DNA from 3 places in the Breoghania sp. L-A4 genome. Region 1 is predicted to be linked to each of the others. Evidence: predicted binding sites of a transcription regulator. Region 1 holds the regulator's gene; each other region holds the start of a gene.

Evidence for each region. The regulator PhoB, encoded in region 1, activates phosphate uptake and scavenging genes when phosphate is short. The targets are predictions, from matches to a motif close to TGTCATNNANCTGTCAT.
Region 2: a site for PhoB is predicted at 4,319-4,335, ahead of D1F64_RS11835 (RNA degradosome polyphosphate kinase). Genes of this name have one in related genera too.
Region 3: a site for PhoB is predicted at 4,841-4,857, ahead of D1F64_RS13190 (alkaline phosphatase). Genes of this name have one in related genera too.

The regions. Positions count from the first base shown of each region.
Region 1 covers NZ_CP031841.1:1,190,568-1,198,013, reverse strand. The annotation lists gene D1F64_RS05590 (GcrA family cell cycle regulator) at 328-843, shown strand; gene phoB (phosphate regulon transcriptional regulator PhoB) at 973-1,668, opposite strand; gene phoU (phosphate signaling complex protein PhoU) at 1,805-2,518, opposite strand; gene pstB (phosphate ABC transporter ATP-binding protein PstB) at 2,558-3,304, opposite strand; gene pstA (phosphate ABC transporter permease PstA) at 3,480-4,796, opposite strand; gene pstC (phosphate ABC transporter permease subunit PstC) at 4,793-6,283, opposite strand; gene D1F64_RS05560 (substrate-binding domain-containing protein) at 6,383-7,378, opposite strand.
Region 2 covers NZ_CP031841.1:2,574,349-2,581,794, reverse strand. The annotation lists gene rnd (ribonuclease D) at 1-513, shown strand, start outside; gene D1F64_RS11840 (Ppx/GppA phosphatase family protein) at 530-2,050, opposite strand; gene D1F64_RS11835 (RNA degradosome polyphosphate kinase) at 2,055-4,286, opposite strand; gene D1F64_RS11830 (hypothetical protein) at 4,387-5,067, opposite strand; gene D1F64_RS11825 (AI-2E family transporter) at 5,064-6,158, opposite strand; gene D1F64_RS11820 (CDP-alcohol phosphatidyltransferase family protein) at 6,250-6,792, opposite strand; gene purM (phosphoribosylformylglycinamidine cyclo-ligase) at 6,975-7,446, shown strand, end outside.
Region 3 covers NZ_CP031841.1:2,901,402-2,908,847, reverse strand. The annotation lists gene D1F64_RS13210 (anhydro-N-acetylmuramic acid kinase) at 1-54, shown strand, start outside; gene D1F64_RS13205 (ABC transporter permease) at 789-1,973, opposite strand; gene D1F64_RS13200 (ABC transporter ATP-binding protein) at 2,035-2,754, opposite strand; gene D1F64_RS24650 (hypothetical protein) at 2,757-2,906, opposite strand; gene D1F64_RS13195 (hypothetical protein) at 2,903-3,175, opposite strand; gene D1F64_RS13190 (alkaline phosphatase) at 3,252-4,751, opposite strand; gene glnA (type I glutamate--ammonia ligase) at 4,976-6,385, opposite strand; gene D1F64_RS23410 (hypothetical protein) at 6,290-6,538, shown strand; gene D1F64_RS13180 (P-II family nitrogen regulator) at 6,535-6,873, opposite strand; gene D1F64_RS13175 (NAD(P)H-hydrate dehydratase) at 7,326-7,446, shown strand, end outside.

The DNA of each region.
Region 1 (7,446 bases):
CGCCAAGGATGGCGGCACGTCGGAGGGTCTCTATATACACTGCGGGGATGGTATCGTGTCAATGCTTGGCCGCGCCGCGCAGCATGCCCTGAAAACGGCGGAATACAGCCGCTCAATTCTGGGGAAAACTACGGATTACAGCCCTCTTCGCATGTGCGAGGGTTGCCTGGCAGACACGTGATATTGTATGGTTGTGTCTATCAGATACGACATATCGTGTTGCAGACCCCGTTCGTATACAACTCGTTAACAGATACGGGCGTCGGTGACGGCCCGCAGGCCATGTATTGCCGGTGCATAGCGGCGAACCGGTGGAGTTGAAAACTTATGTCTTGGACAACAGAACGCGTCGACCTCCTCAAAAAATTGTGGGCCGAAGGTCTCAGCGCCAGCCAGATTGCGGCGGAGCTTGGCGGTGTTACCCGCAATGCTGTGATTGGCAAGGTTCACCGGCTTGGGCTGTCGGGCCGGGCAAAATCCACGAACACGGCTGCGAAACCGCGCCGGCCGCGTGCCGCCCCGGCGACGCCCGCACGTCCCACCGCATCGCAGCCTCGGAGCGTCGGCGCGACCGCGCTGAAGATCGAGGAAGCCCCGGCCGAGGCAATCGAAACCAAGCCGGCGCCGGTGCATGAGCTGGTAATCCCGGTCGAGGAACGCGCCTCGATCCTGCAGCTCAACGAGCGCACCTGCAAGTGGCCGATCGGCGATCCGTCGACCGACGATTTCTACTTCTGTGGCCGGCAGTCGGATTCCGGTGCGCCCTATTGCGCCCACCACTGCCGCATCGCCTATCAGCCGGCGAACGAGCGCCGTCACAAGCGCGCCGCCGCACGCGCCTGACACGGGCGCACTCTACCGACGCAATCAAGGTCAGTGACCGACACCTGAGGTGAAGGTCCGATGCAATGAAAAGGCCGGCCCCACAAAGGCCGGCCATTTTGTTTCCAGCAGCGGCTTCCAGCCCGAGCGTCAGCCCGATGCGAACTGATCGTTAAAGGCATAGCCGGAACCGCGCACGGTGCGGATCGGATCCTTGGCGCGTCCCTTGTTGATCGCCTTGCGCAGCCGCCCGACATGCACGTCGACCGTTCGCTCGTCGACATAGACATCGTGGCCCCAGACCCCGTCGAGCAGCTGCTCGCGGGAAAACACCCGGCCGGGCGCCTGCATCAGATACTCCAGCAGCCGGAACTCGGTCGGCCCCAGATGGATCTCACGCGAGGCGCGGTGCACCCGGTGGGTCTCGCGATCCAGCTCGATATCGCCGGAGCGCAACAGGCTCGAGACCACTTCCGGCTTGGAGCGGCGCAGGATCGCCCGCACCCGCGCCATCAGTTCGGGGATCGAGAACGGTTTGACGACATAATCATCGGCGCCCGTCGACAGGCCCCGGATACGCTCAGCCTCCTCGCCGCGCGCCGTGAGCATGATCACCGGCAGCCGTTCGGTTTCCTCGCGCGCCCTCAGCCGGCGGCACAACTCGATGCCGGACAGGCCGGGCAGCATCCAGTCAAGCAACAGCAGATCCGGCTGGGTTTCACGCAAACGCAGCTCCGCCTCGTCACCCCGTGCACTCGTCTCGACGGTATATCCCTCGGATTCAAGGTTATACTGAAGAAGCAACCTGAGCGGCTCTTCATCCTCAACGACCAGAACCTTCGGCATTCCCAATCGCTCCTGATTGTTTCACTTCGATAGCTGGCTACATTTCCGCCGCGCCGAATGCCCGCCGGCAGTGGATGCCCCTTCCGGGGATGACATCCTCGCTGCGTCGGCGTTCATTGCGGCCGCGGTCCGCGCCCTAGCCTTCCGCCGGATTGTCCGCCAGAGACAGCTCGTCGGTGCGCGGACGATCGTCGGCAAGCTGTTCGCCAGTGACGATGTAGTGGACGTTTTCGGCAATATTGGTCGCGTGATCACCGATACGCTCAATGTTCTTGGCGCAGAACAGAAGATGGGCGCACAAGGAGATATTGCGCGGATCTTCCATCATGTAGGTCAGCAACTCGCGAAATAGAGACGTATAGAGCGTGTCGATCTCGTCGTCGCGCTGACGCACGATCGCGGCGGTCTCGATATCGCGCTGCATGTAGGCGTCGAGCACGCTCTTGAGCTGCGCCAGCGCCAGTTCCGCCATGTGCTCGACGCCGAGCGCCAGCTGCTTGGAATGGAACTGGCCGCCGATGGCGATCACCCGCTTGGCGATGTTCTTGGCCAGGTCTCCGACGCGCTCCAGTTCGTTGCACGTGCGCAACGCGGAGACGATCACGCGCAGATCCTGGGCGACCGGCTGGCGGCGGGCGATCAGAAGGACGGCCTGCTCCTCGATCTGCTGCTGCAGCAGATCGAGGCGCCGGTCGCTCAGGATCACCTGCTGCGCCAGTTCACCGTCCATCCGCACCAGGGTGGTGATCGCATCCGCGACGATGTTTTCCGCCAATCCGCCCATTTCGGCGATCTGGCCCGTCAGCGCTTTCAGCTCCTGATCGTAGGCCGATACAATATGCTCCGACATGGATTGCTCCCGTATCCCGCGCCTGGTGCGGGCGAAAAATCAGCCGAAACGGCCGGTGATGTAGTCCTGGGTCCGCTTGTCCTGCGGGTTGGTGAAGATATCGTCCGTCGGACCTTCCTCCACCAGGGTGCCCAGATGGAAAAACGCCGTGCGCTGCGACACGCGCGCGGCCTGCTGCATCGAGTGCGTCACGATGACGATCGTGTAGTTCTCGCGCAATTCGTCGATCAGCTCCTCCACGCGTGCCGTGGCGATCGGGTCGAGCGCCGAGCACGGCTCGTCCATCAGGATCACCTCCGGGCTCACCGCGATGGCGCGCGCGATGCACAGGCGCTGCTGCTGGCCGCCGGACAGGCCCGTGCCCGGCTCGTCGAGCCGGTCCTTGACCTCCTCGAACAGGCCCGCCTTGCGCAGGCTGGTGACCACAATCTCTTCCATTTCCGTCTTGGTGCGCGCGAGGCCATGGATTCGCGGACCGTAGGCGACGTTCTCGAAGATCGACTTGGGGAACGGGTTGGGCTTCTGGAACACCATGCCGACGCTGGCGCGCAGCTCGACGACGTCGATCTTGGGATCGTAGACGTCCTCGCCCTGCAGGGTGATCTTGCCGGTTACGCGACAGCCCTCAATGGTGTCGTTCATGCGGTTAAGACAGCGCAGGAACGTCGACTTGCCGCAACCGGACGGACCGATCAGCGCCGTGACCTCGTTTTCGCGCACGTCCAGATTGACGTCGAACAGCGCTTGCTTGTCGCCGTAGAAGACGCAGACATCGGTGCCGCGCATCTTCACGACCGGAGTCACGATCTGCGGGTCCACGATCGTCCCGGGGACCGTTTCCATCATCTTGTTCACCAAATCACTCCTTCATGCCCCGGTGCCCGTCTACGTCCGCGTGTCGAACGGCCAGGCACGTCGCATTGTCGGTTCGCGCGCCGGACCACCGGCGGGCGACCGCGGTTTACCATCTGCGCTCGAACCGGCGCCTCAACAGGATGGCGGTAATGTTCATGACCGCAAGGAACATCAACAGAATGATGATCGCGCCCGATGTGCGCTCGACGAAGGCGCGCTCCGCCTCGTTGGCCCACATGAAGATCTGCACCGGCAAGGCGGTGGCGGGCTGAAGCGGAGATCCCGGATAGTCCGCGACGAAGGCCACCATGCCGATCAGCAGCAGCGGCGCCGTCTCGCCGAGCGCCTGCGCCAGCCCGATAATCGTGCCGGTCAGCACGCCGGGGGCGGCCAGCGGCAGCACATGGTGAAACACCATCTGCATCTTGGAGGCGCCGATCCCCAGGGCGGCGGCGCGGATCGACGGCGGCACAGCCTTCAGCGCGGCGCGCGTGGCGATGATGATCGTCGGCAGGGTCATCAGCGTCAGCACCAGGCCGCCGACCAGCGGAGCCGAGCGCGGCAGACCGGCGAAATTGATGAACACCGCCAGACCGAGCAGGCCGTAGACGATCGAGGGCACCGCCGCGAGGTTGTTGATGTTGACCTCGATCAGGTCGGTCCAGCGGTTCTTCGGCGCGAATTCCTCCAGATAGATCGAGGCGGCGACGCCGATCGGCAGGGCCAGAACCAGAACGATCATCATCATGTAGAACGAACCGATCATCGCAACGCCCATTCCGGCCATCTCGGGCCGGCTTGATGCGCCGTTGAAGAAGATGCCGGAGTTGAACCGCTTCTGAAGGGTTCCCTCATCGGCGAGCTTGTTCATCCAGGCGACCTGAAGATCATCCACCTTGCGCCGCGACTCGTCGACCGAGAGGTCGAACTGGCCCTTGAAGGCGGAATCGACATCCGCGTTGGCGAGAATCCACAGTGTGCGCGTCTGCCCGATGATCGAGGGATTTTCGAGCACCATGTCGCGCAACTGCGTGCGGGCACCGCCGGAGATCATGCCCGACAGGCGCCGCGAGATCGTGCGGTCCTTGGGATCCACGCCGAGTTCACGGGCCAGCGCCTGCACAACAAGCGCCGGATAGTTGGCCATCAGCAGCACCTTGGGATCACTCACGCGTTTGTCGCGCGGATCGATCACCGACTTGTCGAAATGGATCGTGAGCTCCATTTCCGTCTGCTGAAAGGCGGTGTAGCCCTTCGAGACGACCGTATACATCAGCGTCGCCAGGAACCCCAGGCCGATGAGAACGGCGGCCAGACCATAGGCCTTGAAGCGGCGTTCGGCGGCGTAACGGCGCTTGATGCCGATGTCGCGCCACGGCTTGCGCTGCGCGGGAGTCGCGTCCATCGCGGCCATGTCCGTCATTCGTACTGCTCCCGGTATTTGCGCACGATGTACAGCGCATAGATGTTCAGCCCCAGCGTCATGACGAAGAGCGTCAGGCCCAGAGCGAAGGCGACCAGCGTCTGGGGTGTGTCGAATTCCAGATCGCCGGTCAACTGGTTGACGATCTTGACGGTCACGGTCGTCATCGGCTCGAAGGGATTGATCGACAGGCGGGCCGCCACCCCGGCGGCCAGCACCACGATCATGGTCTCGCCGACGGCGCGCGACGCGGTGAGCAGCAGCGCGCCGACGATGCCGGGCAGTGCCGCCGGCAGGATCACCCGGCGCATGGTCTCCGAGCGCGTGGCTCCCAGCCCCAGAGATCCGTCCCGCATGGAGCGCGGGACCGCGGTGATGATGTCATCCGACAGCGACGAGACGAAGGGGATCAGCATGATGCCCATGACGACACCCGCCGTCAGCACGCTCTGCGCCTGAATGAAGCTTGAGACGTTGCCCGTCACCAGACCGTTGAGCTCGGCGCTGAGATCGCGCAGCAGCGGCCCGACCGTCACCAGGGCGAAGAAGCCATAGACGATGGTGGGGATGCCGGCCAGCACCTCGATCAGAGGCTTGGCCGTCGCGCGGAACTTCGAGCCTGCGTATTCGGCCATGTAGGTGGCGGCGAAAAGCCCGATGGGCACCGCGAACAACATGGCGACCACGGCGATGTAAATCGTGCCGGCGAGCAAGGGGATCAGACCGAACTGGCCGTCCGTCGAGGTGGTGCCAACGGTTGCGGCGAAGCGGGGATCCCATACGGTTCCGAAGAAGAACTCCATCGGCGGCACCGAGGAGAAGAACTGAATGGTTTCCGACAGCATCGACAGCACGATGCCGATGGTGGTCAGGATGGCGATCGCGGAGGCGGAAATCAGCGCGACGAGGATCGCGCGTTCAACCGTGTTGCGGGCGCGCACAGCCGGCCGGATGCGCCACAGGCTGTAGGCCATGCCCAGTCCGGAGAGCGCAATCACGACGATCGACATCCACATCTGACTGACGTCAGACAGCGCGTTGAGCTTGACCGCCGAGACGATCATGTAGTCCTCGCCGTCGCCGGCGAGAGGCACACCCTTGTCTGCCAGCATCGGACGCACTGCCGAAAAACCCGCCCTGATGCGGGTTGTCTCGGTCTCGTTGAGCAGCCGCAGGCCGCGGGCGATCGATTCGACCATGCCCATGGACAGACGCTGCGTCGATTCCGATTCCGTCGATTTCACCGCTTCGGGAAAACTGTCGCGAACGGCCTGGTGAACCACGATCGGCGAGATCACAAGCCAGGCGGCAAGCATCGCAATACCCGGCAGCGCGGTCCACAGCATGGCGTAGGCGCCATAGTAGCCTTCGCGGGAATGCAGGAGCCGTGCATTGCCGTTGACACGCCGCATCGCGATAAACCGGCCAAGCACGAAGGCGGCGGCGGCGAGGGCCAGAACGATCGTCAGGAGGGTCGTCGTGGTCATGGATGTCCTGCCGGCATTCTCCCGGGACGGGAGATTGAAACACACTGTCGCAAACAAGATACGGGCGCGGCGGAACCCCGCCGCGCCCGAAAAGCCAGATTACATGGTCTTGCCGGCTTCGAAGTCGTTGCGCGTGGCTTCACGCTCGGCATCGGGGGCCGGGACGAGGCCATAGTTGGCGAGCGGGGAGTCCGGACCGGTCATCTGCTCGGAGATGAAGAACTCCACGTATTCCTTGAGGCCCGGGATCACGCCCAGGTGAGCCTTCTTGACGTAGAACTGCAGCGGACGCGACACCGGATATTCGCCCTTGGCGATCGTCTCGACCGTCGGCGTGACGCCGCTCATCGTGGCGACCTTCAGCTTGTCGGCGTTGTTCTCGTAGAACGACAGGCCGAACACGCCCATGCCGGTCTTGTTGGCGTCGATGCGCGCCAGCGTCTCGGTGTAGTCGCCGTCAATGTCGACAGCCATGCCGTCCTTGCGGACCGCCATGCAATCCTTGCCGGCAGCCTTCTTGTCCATTCCGGAAGCAATGCGGACTTCCAGATCACCGGCCACTTCACAACCTGCCGCGAGAACCTTCTCTTCGAAGACTTCACGGGTGCCGTGCTTTTCGCCGGGAATGAAGGCCGCGATTTTCCAGGCCGGGAAATCCGGGTTCACTTCGTTCCACATCGTGTAGGGGTTGTCGACCAGCTTGCCGTCGACGACGACCTTGGCCGCCAGACCCTTGTAGAGATCAACCGGCTCGAGGGCGAAGTCCGGGCCGTTCACGTCCGTGGCGAAGACGATGCCGTCATAGCCGATGCGGATTTCCTGGATGTCGGTCACGCCGGCAGCCTTGCACGCTTCGACTTCGCTGTCCTTGATGCGGCGCGAGGCATTCGCGACGTCGATGGTGTCGGGGCCGACGCCCTTGCAGAATTCCTTCAGGCCAGCCGACGAACCACCGGATTCAACGACCGGCGTCTTGAAGTCGGAAAAGGTCTCGCCGAAATTCTCGGCAACGATCTTGGCATACGGGAGCACGGTCGACGAACCGGCGATCTGGACCTGGTCGCGCGCCTGGGCCTGGCCGGCGGCGGAGATCATGAGGGCGCCGATGGCGACGCTGGCGAGAGTGATGCTTTTCACGGGTGTTCTCCATATTTCACGTGATC
Region 2 (7,446 bases), 1.4 Mb from region 1:
CGCCGCGACGTGCCGCGCGGCAGGGTCCTGAAGGACGATGCCATCTATGAACTCGCCTCGCAGCAGCCCAGGGATGCCGGGGCGCTGGCGGCCTTGCGCACGATCCCGCGCGGCTACGAGCGGTCGAAGTCGGCGGAAGACATTCTCGCCGTGCTGCGCAAGACATTGAAAACGCCCAAGGAAGATCTGCCGGAACTGCCGCGCGGCAAGGCCGCGCCCGACGGATCCGCCGCCGCGGTCGATCTGCTGAAGGTGCTGCTGAAGCTGACGACCGAGGCTGAAGGCGTGGCGGCGAAGATCATCGCGACGGTTGATGATCTGGAAAAGATCGCTGCCGACGACAAGGCCGACGTGCCGGCGCTGTCGGGCTGGCGTTACGAGCTGTTCGGCAAGGACGCATTGAAGCTCAAGCGCGGCGAAATCGCCCTCGCCTTCCAGGGAAAGCGCATCATCTCGGTCGACAGGGTGTTGGGCGACGACGCCGAAACGCAAGCCAAGACGGCGGCCGAATAGCCGCCGCAACGCTTGCTTACGACAGAACCCGGATCGCGGCGTTCAGACCGAACATCTTTGCCAGCCGCGACAACCGCTTGGCCAGCCGCTCGCCATCCAGCGCGCCAAGCTCCGGCGGCAACCGCAATTCCAGCGTCCCGTCAACAACCGCAAGCCCCGTGCGTCCGATGATGCCCGGTGCGGACCCCGTGATCAGATAGGCGACGCGCAGGCTGGCGCCCAGGGTACGCGCACGCTCCTTGAGCCGCAGGGACGCCAGCTCACGGAACCCCGGGCTCAACGCTTCGTCGAAGGGACCCGCATGCCGGTAATAGACCGCCAGCGCGAGATAGGCCCGACCGGGATGGTCGACGCCGGTGAAGGCGGCGTTCGATATGATGCTGAGGCTCTGCTCGCCGCGATATTCGGGATGCGCGCGCCAACCGATGTCGGCCAGCAGGCAGGCGGTGGTGCGCAGCCGCTTCTCCTCGTCGGTTTCCTCGACCTCGAGCACGGAGAAGGCATTCTCCGTCCAGGTCACGAGCTCGCGCGCATGGCGTGGTGAACGGGCGCGCAGCAGCGCGAATTCGTGGCCGGCCGTCAACAGCGGATCGAGGATCTTTTCCTCCTCCGGCAACTGGTCGTAGAGCAGCCCCTCGCGCACGCCCAGCGCGGACATGACGATGCGGCTCGGCCGGACACGGCGGATTACCTGCTCGAGTACGGCCGCGCCATAGGGCAGCAGGGGACGGCGCTGCTTCGAGACCACCTCGATGCAGTCAAGCGCGCCGATGTCCGAATGGGTGATCACCTTGCAGAACTCGAGCGCCTCATCGGCTTCGATCGAGTAATGGTCGATGACATGCAGCGGATATCCGGTCTGCGCCATGTGAAGGCGCGCCAGGGAGCGCCAGGTGCCGCCCACCGCATAGAACGCGCGTCCCGTGCCGATGGACAGCCAGTCGGCGCCTTCCAGCGCTTCGCCGACCAGCGCGACCGCCTTCTTGATCGACCCGCCGGCCGCTTCCTGCAACCGAATGCCGCCCAGCGGATAGGTCAGGCCCTTGCCGATCTCGCGCCCGGTGACGGAGACCAGCTCCAGGCTTCCGCCGCCGAGATCGCCGACGATGCCGTCCGGCTTCCACATGCCGGCGATGACGCCAAGCGCCGACTGATAGGCCTCGTCCTTGCCGGTGAGCATCTTGACGGTCGTGCCGCAGATGTCCTCGACCCGGTTCAGGAACTCCCGTCCGTTCTCGGCATCCCGCACGGCGGCCGTCGCCACGATCAGCAGCTTGACGACGCCGATCTGGTCGCACAACTGGCGGAAGCGCATAAGCGCCCGCAGCGCGACGTCGGCGGCCTCATCGGAAAGACGGTTCGTCGTGCCCACACCGCGGCCCAAGCCGGCGAGCACCTTCTCGTTGAAAAGCACCGTGGGTGCCCGAGACAGGCGTTCATAGACGACAAGCCGGATGGAGTTGGACCCGATATCAATGACGGCGACCGCGCCCTCGCCGGGCAGTCGACCCGGAGCAGCGTCGTCGGAGACCATCATGCTATCAAGTGTGCTTCTTTGTGCGTCCGCCAAAAAGCTTTGGGGAATGATTTCTGAGTGCTTTGCCACGGCCCGACAGTGATGGGTAGGTCATGAAGTATTGGTGTGCGTTGAATGGTTCTTCGCCATTTTGCGGCACTATGCGCTCATGGCCTCCGTCGGGCAAGACGCGCCAGCTGTGCTGGTTGTCTTTCATGTTGGCAACCATGATCTGTTCGAGAATCTGCTCGTGAACCGTGGGATTTTCAATCGGCGTGGCGGCTTCCACCCGCCGGTCCAGGTTGCGCGGCATCATATCGGCCGAGCTGATGTAAATTTTGGCGTCCGCCGACGGCAGCCCCGAGCCATTGCCGAAGCAGAAGATGCGGCTGTGTTCGAGAAAGCGGCCGACGATCGATTTCACCCGGATATTCTCCGACAGACCCGGAATGCCGGGCCGCAGGCAGCAGATGCCGCGTATCACCAGATCGATCTGCACGCCCGCGCAGCTCGCGTCGTAAAGCGCGTCGATGATCGTGCCATCGACGAGCGCGTTCATCTTCATCCAGATCTGGGCCGGACGCCCGGCGCGCGCATGCTCGATTTCGGCCTTTGTCAGATCGAGAACCCTCGCGCGCAGACTGATCGGCGAAATCGCCACCTTCTGCAGCGCCACCGGTTCCGCGTATCCGGTGATGTAGTTGAAGATCTTCGCCACATCCTGGGCAATCACCGGATCGGCGGTGAAGAACGAAAGATCGGTGTAAATCCGCGCGGTGATCGGGTGATAATTGCCGGTGCCGATGTGGCAGTAGCTGGTCAGCTTGCCCTGTTCGCGCTTCACCACCATCGACAGCTTTGCGTGCGTCTTGAACTCGATGAACCCATAGACGACCTGCACGCCGGCGCGCTCCAGATCGCGCGCGAGCCGGATGTTCGCCTCTTCGTCAAAGCGGGCCTTCAACTCAATGAGCGCCGTCACCGACTTGCCCGACTCGGCCGCTTCGGAAAGCGCCTTGACGATGGGCGAGTCGCTCGACGTGCGGTACAGCGTCTGCTTGATCGCGACGACATCGGGATCCTGCGCGGCCTGGCGCAGGAACTGAACCACCACGTCAAAGGATTCGTAAGGATGGTGAACGAGAAAATCCTTCTCGCGGATGGCGGCGAAGCAGTCGCCGCCATGCTCACGCACCCGCTCGGGAAACCGCGCCGTATAGGGCGGGAACTTCAGATCATCCCGCTCGACCTTCACCAGCTCTGACAGATCGTTCAGCGCCAGAAGCCCCTCCGTGAGGAACACGTCGCTTTCCTCGACGCCCAGCGCGCTCGCCACGAAGTCGCGCAGCGGCTCCGGAGTGGCCGCTTCGATTTCAAGCCGGATCGCGGATCCGCGGCGACGCTGCTTGAGCGCGCTTTCGAACAGCCGCACCAGATCCTCCGCCTCTTCCGAGATTTCCAGATCGGAATCGCGGATCACCCGGAAGGCGCCCTGCCCGCGAATCTCGTAGCCGGGAAACAGCCGCGTGATGAACAACCCGAGCGTATTCTCGATGGTGATGAAGCGGTGCGATCGCGTGCGCCGGTTGTCCGCGTTGGGAAGCGCCACGAAACGCTGCAACTGACCGGGAATGCGCAACAGCGCCGTCATGTTGGCGCGGCCCGACTTCTTCTGCAGATCGAGGATCAGCGAGAAGCCGAGATTGGGAATGAACGGGAAAGGATGCGCGGGATCGATCGCAAGCGGCGTCAGCACCGGAAAGATTTGGGCGAGGAAATAGGTCTCGAGCCACGCCTTGTCTTTGGCGGAGAGCCCATCCGCCTCCACCAGCACAATGCCCTCGGACGCCAGATTGCCCTTGAGGGACCGCCAACTGCCCTGCTGCTCGCTTTGCAGCGTCTTCACCGCGGCGCCGATCTTGACAAGTTGCTCGCTCGGAGTGCGGCCGTCGTCGCTGACGGTGCGCACGCCCGCGCGGTCCTGCGCCTTCAGGCCGGCAAAGCGGACCATGAAGAACTCATCGAGATTGTTCGCGGAAATCGACAGGAACCGCAGCCGCTCAAGCAGCGGGTGCTGTTCATTGGACGATTCATCGAGGACGCGATGGTTGAACTGCAGCCACGACACTTCGCGATTGATAAAGCGCTCCGGGCTTTGGCGCAGGTCCACGGGGGCTTCGGGGACCTTTGCGGCAGTCCGTGTCTCTGCGCGTGCCGGAGCACTGGTCTTGTTCGCGGGGGCCGTCGCGTCTTCCATGCATCATCTCCAAAGGTGGAATTGTCATACATAGAACGGAATTATGACATTCTTTTCATCGCCGCGCGGTTATCCCAGCGGATTTCTTGGTTCGCGCACGCTATTCGAGCGCGCTCAAGACCTCTGCCGCGATCTTGCGGTTGATCTTCTTCCGCGCGGCAAGCGCCGCCCGGTCGAGATCGGCGACAATCCTGTTGGCGGCTTCCAGCGAGCGCTCCATGCGCACCACCAGGAAGTCGATCACCGTCGCCTCCACCGGCAACTGACGATCGGCAAACAGCTTGACCAGCACCCGGCGCAACAAGTCGTCATCCGGCTCACGCACCTCCACCGGCGTCGCCAGCCGCAGCCTCGAGGCCAGATCCGGCAGATCGAGATTCCAGGACGCCGGCCAGGTGCGGCTGGTCAGCAGCATCGAATGCCCCGCCTCGCGGGTGGCGTTCATCAGGTGGAACAGGGCCGTCTGGTTCAGACCGTTCTGATGGGCGTCTTCAAGCGCCACGGGGCCGCTGCGTGCGAGCGCGGCGATGTCGATGCGCCCGAGATCGCTGGCGGCGACGACGCTGGCCTGCGAACACTCCCGCCAGATCGAGACCAGGTGGCTTTTCCCCGCGCCCACGGGACCGGCGATCAGCGCATAGGCGGACGGCCAGTTCGGCCAACTGACGACGAGCTCGAACGCCGCGCGGTTGGAATCCCCGACCAGAAAATCATCGCGCCCGAGCGCCGCTTCATGCGGCAGCTCGAAGGGAAGTTGGGCCGGATCACCGTTCGCGCTCATTGCTCGGCGCTCTCTGTTCCGGAACGGGCATGCGCCGTACCGTGATACAGCGCGCTGTTCAGATACCGCTCCAGGGCGTACCGGGCAAGCACCGCGATCGCGGCCGACGCGGGCACGGCGATCAGCATGCCCACGAAGCCGAAAAGGTAGCCGAAGGCGAAAAGCGCGAACATCAACCACACCGGATGCAGTCCGACCCGTGTTCCCACCAGCTTCGGCTGAAGGATGTTACCCTCCAGAAACTGGCCAACCATGAAGATCCCAAGCACGATCGCCACCATGGTCCAATCGGGCCAGAACTGCACGAAGGCGACGACCAGCGACACCACCAGTCCCAGCGTCGCGCCGACGAACGGAATGAAGCTGACGAGCCCCGCCCCGATGCCGATCAGCAGGCCGAAGTTCAACCCGACCAGCACCAGCCCGATTGCATAGAACGCGCCGAGCAGCAGGCAGACGCTGATCTGTCCGCGCACGAACCCCGACACGGCCGCGTTCATCTGCCCTGCCAGCCGCAGGATCTCGTCGCGGTGGTCGCGCGGCAACCAGCCGTCGATCTTGTCCACGATGCCGTTCCAGTCATGGATCAGGTAGAAGGCGACGACCGGGGTCACCACGATCAGCGAGACAAGCGAAATCAGCGCCTGTCCGCCGCTCCACAGCGACTTCAGGATGTCGCCGAGCCAGCCGGCGCCCTGCCCCATCAGATTGCCCAGTGATGACTTCAGATCCTGCGTCGTCATGCCGGTAAGCCGGCCCAGCCTGTCACCCAACTGGTCGAACAGAACTTCCTGTAACCGCTGCACGTAGCCAGGCATGTCGGTAATCAGTCCCGACAACTGATGGCCCAGCACCGGCACCAGCATGACGAGGAAGGTCACGAACAACAGCACGAAGACGAACAGGATGGTCAGCGTGGCCAGCAGCCGGCTGAAGCCATATGCCTCCAGCCTGTCCGCGACCGGATCGAGCAGATAGGCCAGCGCCATACCCGCGACGAACGGCAAAAGGATCGCGCGGAACACCAGGAGAAAGCCGACGAAAGCCGCGAATGCGAGAAGCCAGAAGAAGATGTGCTTTTTGAGACTCATCGGTTCCGGCATCCCTGTTGCCGGCGAAGACGGGCCCTTGCCTGCGCCATCCGCCGGTTTCATTGCACGTCAAGCCGCGGCCCGCGCCCGGTCACCGGTGCGGTTCCGCCGCCATGTGGCGAATCCACTCCATGAGATAGGCCCCGGTGGAGATCACCGTCAACAGCCCGGTCAATCCGACCATCAACACCTTCGTCGCTCCGAGCGGCACCGCGAAGGCATGCGAGCCCAACACCATGCTCGCCAGCACGATCTGCGCGACCGTGTTGGCTTTCGAGACCATAAGCGGCCGGATTGTGACGGGACGGGCCAATGTCCACGACAAAATCACCGCGCCGACGATCAGGATATCGCGGCTGACCACCGCAATCACCAGCCAGGCGGGCAATTCTCCGACAATCGCCAGACAGACATAGATGGTCACCAGCAACGCCTTGTCGGCGAGCGGATCGAGATAGGCGCCGAGTTCCGACGCCCCGCCCAGATGCCGCGCGATCAGCCCGTCGACCGCGTCCGATGCGCCGGCGATCACGAACACCCAGAAGGCCCACAGCAGATTGTGTTCGATGATCAGCCAGACGATCAGCGGCACCAAAAAGAGCCGGAACAGAGAGATCAGATTGGGAACCGTCATTTGCCGTCACCCCGGCGCCAGGACATGCCGCAAAACATGCGCGAGAGCCGCCAGATGCGGCCCGCGCGTGATTCGATCCAGCGTGAGAAGCTAACCATCATTGGGGTGCGGCGCTAATCCCGTTTGACTCTGGAGCGGGCAATCGGTTGGATGCGCCGAATCGTAACCGGGAACTCGCATCCATGAGCGACAAAAGCGCGGGCGCCGACGGCGGCCTGACCTATGCGCAATCAGGCGTCGACATCGACGCCGGCAACGCCCTCGTCAAGAAAATAGCCCCCTTTGTGAAGGCGACGGCGCGGCCGGGTGCGGACAGCGACATCGGTGGCTTCGGCGGATTGTTCGACCTGAAGGCCGCGGGCTTTGTCGATCCGATCCTGGTCGCGGCCAACGATGGCGTCGGCACCAAGCTGAAGATCGCGATCGAGACCGGCATTCACGACACCGTCGGCATCGATCTTGTCGCCATGTGCGTCAACGATCTCATAGTACAGGGTGCCGAGCCGCTGTTTTTCCTGGATTACTTCGCCTGCGGCCGGCTCGACGTCGAGGCGGCGGCGAGCATCGTCCAGGGCATCGCCAAGGGCTGCACGATCTCCGGCTCGGCGCTGATCGGTGGCGAGACGGCGGAGATGCCCGGCATGTATGCCGATG
Region 3 (7,446 bases), 1.7 Mb from region 1:
GGCACCACGGGCGCGCCGTGGCCGATGAGCGGCGGGCTGATCGCCCTGCCATAGGGCATGGCCCGGCATCCGTCGTTTCGGCGCGGCCGGCGTGTGCTCCGCGAACACATCCAGCCACAGCCGGTCACACATCCGGCCAAAGACGCAAAAGCCCCGCACCATGGTTCGGTGCGGGGCTTGTTTCTCGGATCCGTGTCGCTTTCGCGGTGTCCGTGGCTTGAGTGTGTGGCCCCGCTATTTCCCCTCGGGGGTTGGTTGCGCGGGCGCCGGGATCAAGGCGCATCGGATCGGGTTTGGGATCCTGTACCGTTGTCGGGTTTCCGGTCGAGGTCGTTCCGGCAGTCGAGCCTAGGTCTGTTCGTTGCGATCTCATCGGTCCAGCGTGCCGCGCCTGGTGAAGATCACCTCGGACGGCGGATCTGAGTGCGGCGTTGTTCGCCGGACTCGCCGCGCAATCGGATCATCTCCGCAGTCGCGGGCTATCGCTGTGATTCGAGCGTAAGTATTCAGGCCTATAATCGAATGCAGTAACGCTTTCGGCCGGTGTTAAGGTTCAAATTTTCGGATATTTGTCGTTTCAGAAATAGAATGTCTATTTCAATCACGACGTACGCTGCTTCGGCGGCTTCATTTTTTTAGACCTCCAGCAGTTGATTGAGCCTGAAGTCTGCGCTTCGACTTGGCGCTTGTCAACATCGTGTGAATTGAGGAGGGTGCGGTTTGTGCGGCGGTGGATAACCAATCGTTGCGGCGCCGCGGACGCCTTCTTTTGCAAGCAAGGGCGCGCGTCAGCGGAGATCCGTGACCACGGGCCGCGCATAGAGCAGCGCCGCGGGGACGGTGGCCGCCGCCGCGCCGATCAGAACGATGGCGCCGGCGGCCACCAACTCCGGGCCCTGAAGCGATGCGTTGAGCGCGATGCCGCTGGCGTCAGTGAAGGCGCGTGACACAAGGTTTGTCAGGCCGATGCCGATCAGCAGGCCCGTCGCGGCTCCACAGGCGACGATCGCGGTCACGTAGCTCCAGATCGTGAGAAACACGAAGCTTCGTGGCGCGCCCAGCGCCCGCAGCACCGCGAACTGGGTCCGGTAGAGGCGCAGCAGCACCATGACGCCCACCAGGATCGCGGCGATCACCAGCGTCTGGGTCGCCAGCGCCATGATGTCCATGACCGCCCGCACGTCGCCCAGAAGCGCGTAGAGCTCCACCAGCACCTCCGCGGGGAAGAACGCCATGCTGGTGTCGGTGCGATAGGCGTTGCGCAGGCCGTAGGCGGCGGCGACCGACTGCGGCTTGATCACCAGCGCGGGCACGCCGGGAAGGGTCGCTGCGTCGAACGGCGGGCCGATGGGCTCCGCGTCATGATCGTCAGTGGCGCCTGCCTCGTCATCATGGTCCTTATCGAGGTGACCAGTGGGCAGGTTGTGCAACTCCCACGTCAGTTCGACGGGCACCACGATGGCGCGGTCCCACGGCGATCCCGTGGCGCTCATCCGGCCGACGACCGTCAGGCGCGCGCCGTGGTGGCGTTCGTCTTCGTGCGCACCGCCGTGAGCCTCGCCGTGTGTGGGCTGGAATGTGTCGCCGATCCGCATGGGGGAGGCGGCGCCGACGACGGCCTCCTCATGAGTCTCGAACACGCGGCCCTCTGAAAGCGTTCCGCCGCTCAGATGCAGCGCGAATGCGCCGGTGCTGCCGACGATCGGATCGCCGTTGTGGCTGTCGCCGAAGGCGATGGGAGCGACGAATTCCGCTTTCGGCTCGGCGTAGGCCCGGGCGACGACATCGGGCGACAGCAGTTCGACGCTGCCGGAATTGAGAAAGATCGTCTTCAGGAGCACGTCGGTCTGGCTGCCGGGCGCGGCAATGATCAGATCGAAGCGGTCGGCCGCGCGCGCGCTTCCCTTGCGCAGCGCGCGTTCCTGCGCGGTGATCGACACGCCCATGCCGACCGCGACCGCGATCAGCGCCATGAAGCTCAGCGTGGTGACGGGATTGCGTCTGAGTGTGGCCCAGACGAGGGCAGGGGATTCATCATTGGGCCGGCTCCGTGGCGGGCATGCCGGCAGCCTCGAGCACGGCGCCCTGTGTCAGCGCGCCGTGCTCGAGGCGATAGACCGTATCGGCGGCGGCAATGAGGATCGGGTCGTGGCTGACGGCGAGGACAAGCCGTCCGTCGCCGCGCGCCATGTCGCGCAGGGTGGTGCAGACGATGTCCGCGGCGGCCGCATCGAGGCTGGCCGTGGGCTCATCCGCCAGCAGGATGGGCGGGTCGAACAGCAGCGCGCGGGCGATCGCCGTGCGCTGGCGCTCGCCGCGCGACAGCAAGGCGCTGCTCGTGCGGTTCAGGGGAACCCCGAGCTGCTCGAGCAGGCCGCGCGCCCGCTTCCTGCCTGCGCGCCGTTCGGCGAGCGACGCGCCAAAGGCCAGTGGCAGCGTCACGTTGGCGAGCGGTGAAAGTTCCTCGATCAGATGGAAATCCTGGAACACGAAACCGATGGCTGCGCGTCGCCAGCGGTCGCGCCGGGCCTCGGCGAGCGCGTAGAGATCGCAGCCGGCGGCCGTTACCGTTCCCGTGGTCGGGGCCTGCAGGCCGCTGAGCGCGTAGAGAAGCGATGATTTTCCCGATCCCGACGGCCCGGTGATCACCACGAGCCGACCGGCCTCCAGCGTCAGGCGCGGAATATCGAGCACGGGGAAGGTCGCGCCGGCGCTGTCGCGGAACGTGAGCGTGAGCCCGGCGACATCGATCATCGTTACAGTTTCTCGAATGTCGCCGACAGCAACCGGACGCGGCTGACGAAACCCAGGTCCCTGTCCGTCCAGGTTCCGAGGTCCAGCGTTCCGGTAACCACAATCGGGATGTTGAAGGGCACGGCGTCGACAGAGTCTGCGCTATAGATCACGAGAATGTCGTCGGGCCATTCCGCCTCGCTTTCGCAGAAGGGCAGGTGGCCATCGGCATCTTGGTGAGGACGAAGAAATTGGTCTCCGCCTTCAGCGGCGGCGCCATGTAGCCTGTCACCGAGACGCGCTTGCGCTCATGGGCGCGGGCGTAGTCGGAGAAACTCAGGTCCTTGTTGTAGAGATCGCGCAGCTTCAGGGTGTCGGCGGCGCGGACCATGGGCGCGGCAAACAGGCTTGCTGAGGCGATCAGAAACAGACGGCGGTCCATGAGGGTTCCGTTGGTTATGGGCGCATCGGGAAGGGCCCGCCGTGGCGGACCCCTCGGATTGCGGGTCTTCCGGCGCCTATTCGGCGTTGATGGCGTGGTTCATCACGTGGAAGATGTAGTTCTGTTCCACGGTGCCATCGAACAGATGCGACCAGGGGCCCTTGGCGTAGACCGCGACGTCTTCGCCCGAATGGGTCTCCGACGACATCGGGATCAGCGCCTGCTGGATGTAGTCCGCGTCGACGGCCTGCTCGTTGGTGACATCGGGACGGGTGCCGGAGAAGCTCTTGTCGTCCTGCTCGGTGAGGACCGAGCCGGTGCCGTTCAGGTAGCCGATGACCGTGTAGGGCTTGCCGTCCTTGGCGAGAAGCGGGGTGTCGAGATGCTTTTCGCCCGCGTCGTCGATGTCGTAGCACAACCCGGTGATCGGCGAGCCGCGGCCGCAATAGCCGTTGAAGGCAATGGCATGCTCGTGGTCGGCGGTGACGATGATCAGCGTGTCCTCGTCGTTGGTCAGTTCGTCGGCCAGCGCGATGGCGTCGGCGAACGCCACGCCGTCGGTCAGCGTGCGGTGCGCGTTGCCGTCGTGGTTGGCGTGGTCGACGCGGCCGGCTTCGATGCTCAGGTAGAAGCCGTTCTCGTTGCCCGACAGACGCTTGATGGCGGCCGCGGTCATTTCCGCCAGCGACGGCTCGCCGGTGCGGTCGTGCTCGTACTTCATGTGCGAGGCTTCAAACAGTCCCAAAACCGGCCCGTCGCCGTCCTTGAGCGCCGCGAACGTCGCGTCGTCCCAGGCGAACTGGCCGCCCATGGCTTTGACTTCTTCCACAAGGTTGCGGCCGTCGGTGCGCTTGCCGGTCTTGCCTTCGCCGTCGGTGATCTCCTTGGGCAGGAAATGACGGCGGCCGCCGCCGAAGGCCACGTCGACCGTTCCGGCCTTCATCGCGTCGATGAGCTGGGCGGCGATGTCCTTCTGCGCGGTGCAGTCTTCCGGCAGTTTGGAATTGTCTTCCCAGTTGCGGTTGACCGTCTTGGCGTAGACGCCGGCCGGGGTCGCGTGGGTCAGCCGGGCCGTGGAGATGACGCCGACCGACTTGCCTTCACCGGAAACGATCTCGGAGAAGGTGGTCAGCTCGTGGCCGGACATGTTGGCGCAGTCATTGACGGCGACCGACGAGTCCACGTTGATCATGGTGTTCTTCGATTTCACGCCGGTGTTCATGGCGGACGCCGTGGGCGCGGAATCGGGTGTCTGGCCGTTGGTGGTGTAGGTCTTCACCAGCGCCAGGTGCGGGAAGGCTTCCTGCGGCTGCACGTATTCGGAGCCGAGCATGCCCTTCTTCTGACCCGAGAACAGGCGAATGGCGTAGTTGGTGCCAACGCCGTTGCCGTCCGCGGTGAACAGGATCACGTTCTTGGCGCGGTGGGTGTTGGGCTGCTTGGCCAGGTTCTCCGCCAGGGTCTGCTGGCCCATCTTGAACCAGTCGCTGCCGGACTGGGCGATGGTGTCCTGGGCGGTGGCGGCGCCGGCGGCGAGGGACGCGCTTGCGAGGAGGGCTGTCGCGAAGAGCTTCATGCTGTTCGTCTCCAACTGGATTGTGAACGGGGCGACGGCAGGGCGCGACGGCGCGTCTGTCCTGTCGGGACCATCGCTAGCGTGCGTCGATGACACGCCGATGACGGTAGTTTCACTTATTCAGCGCGGCGGGAGGGCCGGGGATACGCAGCACGGCGCACAAAAAAACGGGGCGCCGTGAAGCGCCCCGTCCAACGTCGAAGAAACCTTCGAAACGCAGTCGATTAGACCGAGTAGTACATGTCGAACTCGATCGGGTGCGGCGTCATTTCGTAGCGCAGCACGTCTTCCATCTTCAGCTCGAGGTAGGCGTCGATCTGATCGTCGTCCATGACGCCGCCGGTCTTGAGGAACTCGCGATCGGCGTCCAGGCTTTCCAGCGCTTCGCGCAGCGAACCGCAGACGGTCGGGATTTCCTTCAGCTCTTCCGGCGGCAGGTCGTAGAGATCCTTGTCCATGGCGTCGCCCGGATGCATCTTGTTCTTGATGCCGTCGAGGCCGGCCATCACCAGGGCCGAGAAGCACAGGTACGGGTTGGCGGAGGGATCCGGGAACCGGACTTCCACGCGCTTGCCGTTCGGCGACGGGCTGTAGGGGATGCGGCAGGAGGCGGAGCGGTTGCGGGCCGAATAGGCCAACAGCACCGGTGCCTCATAGCCCGGGACTAGACGCTTGTAGGAGTTGGTCGAGGGGTTGGTGAAGGCGTTCAGCGCCTTGGCGTGCTTGAGGATGCCGCCGATGAAGTACAGGCACTCTTCGGAGAGATCCGCGTACTGGTTGCCGGCGAAGACCGGCTTGCCGTCCTTCCAGATCGACAGGTGGCAGTGCATGCCGGTGCCGTTGTCGCCAAAGACCGGCTTGGGCATGAAGGTGGCCGTCTTGCCGTAGGCATGGGCGACCTGATGCACCGCGTACTTGTAGATCTGCATCTTGTCGGCGATGCGGGTCAGGGAGTCGAAGCGAATGCCGAGCTCGTGCTGGGCGGCGCCCACCTCGTGGTGGTGCTTCTCGACGCGCACGCCCATCTCGGTGAGAACGGTGAGCATCTCGGAGCGGTAGTCCTGGCCGGAATCGATCGGCGGGACGGGGAAGTAGCCGCCCTTGGTGCGCGGACGGTGACCCAGGTTGCCGGCTTCATATTCGGTCGGCATGTTGGTCGGCAGTTCCGAGCAATCGAGCTGGAAGCCGGTGTTGTAGGGCTCGGCCGAGAAGCGGACGTCGTCGAAGACGAAGAATTCGGCTTCCGGACCGACGTAGATCGTGTCGCCGATGCCCGAGGCGCGCACGGCAGCCTCGACCTTCTTGGCGGTCATGCGCGGATCGCGGTTGTAGGCCTCGCCGGAGGACGGCTCCAGGATGTCGCAGAAGATCGCCAGCGTCGTCTGGGCGAAGAACGGATCGATGTGCGCCGTCTCGGGATCCAGCATGAGGGTCATGTCGGATTCGTTGATGGCCTTCCAGCCGGCGATCGAGGAGCCGTCGAACATCACGCCGTCGGCGAAAACGTCCTCGTTGATTTCCAGGATGTCCATCGTCACGTGCTGCATCTTGCCGCGCGGATCGGTGAAACGAAGATCAACGAATTTAACGTCCTTTTCGCTAATCAACTTCAAGACGTCATTGGCAGTAGTCATGGGAATCTTCCTGATTTTCTACAGGTGGATCTCTTGGTTCATGCGTCATCGATCTGGGGCGGGCCACAATGGCGCCATCCCGGACGCTGGCGTTTCAGCGCGATGCCACCGCACGGCGGCCGCGCCTCGCTGAAACGGCCGAACGCGGGTTAGATCGCGTCGTTGCCGGTCTCACCGGTGCGGATGCGGATCGCTTCCTCGATGTTCGAGACGAAGATTTTGCCGTCTCCGATGCGGCCAGTCTGGGCGGAGGTGCGGATCGCCTCCAGGGCCTTGTCGACCAATTCGTCGGTCAACACAATCTCGACCTTCACCTTCGGCAGGAAGTCGACAACATATTCCGCGCCGCGGTACAGCTCGGTGTGGCCTTTCTGCCGCCCGAAGCCCTTGGCTTCGGTCACGGTGATGCCCTGCAGGCCAACTTCCTGCAGCGCTTCCTTCACTTCATCTAGCTTGAAGGGCTTGATGATCGCTTCGATCTTCTTCATCGCCTCCCTCTCTCCGGGTTTGTACGCCTTGGTGGTCCGGGCGACCAACGACGTTGATTGATGTGGGCAACAGGCGCGCACGGTGCCTTTGGTGCAACGGACGGGCTACAACAAACGGTATGCAACGGTCGTATCAGCGGGAGCATTCTTCGTGCCAATTCGCCCGGATGGCGAAAACGCCCGAAAATAGGGCAGAACACGGCTGGTCCGCAATGCGTTGTCTGCGTGAAACTCCGAATTTGTGCATAAAGAATAATCAAACTGACTAATTTGTATGCAGCCTGACGTCGGGCGGATGGTTTTGATCCTGTCGTCGGGCCCGGTTCGGGGGCTTGAGGCGTGGTTTTCGGGCAGGTGCGGCCGGTGGGCGTGTGCCGGCGCGCCCGATGCGCGGACGTTTGAAATTTGTGCAAGCCTGCCAGAAGATTGCGGCCGGCGGCCGGAGGTCGATCATGGGGAATCACGAGGAGGCGTGCGACATGCTGGAACTTCTGACGCCTTCGCAGATGGCGGAGGCGGACCGTCTTGCGGTCGCGGCCGGTGTCGGCGGAGAGGCGCTGATGGAGGCCGCGG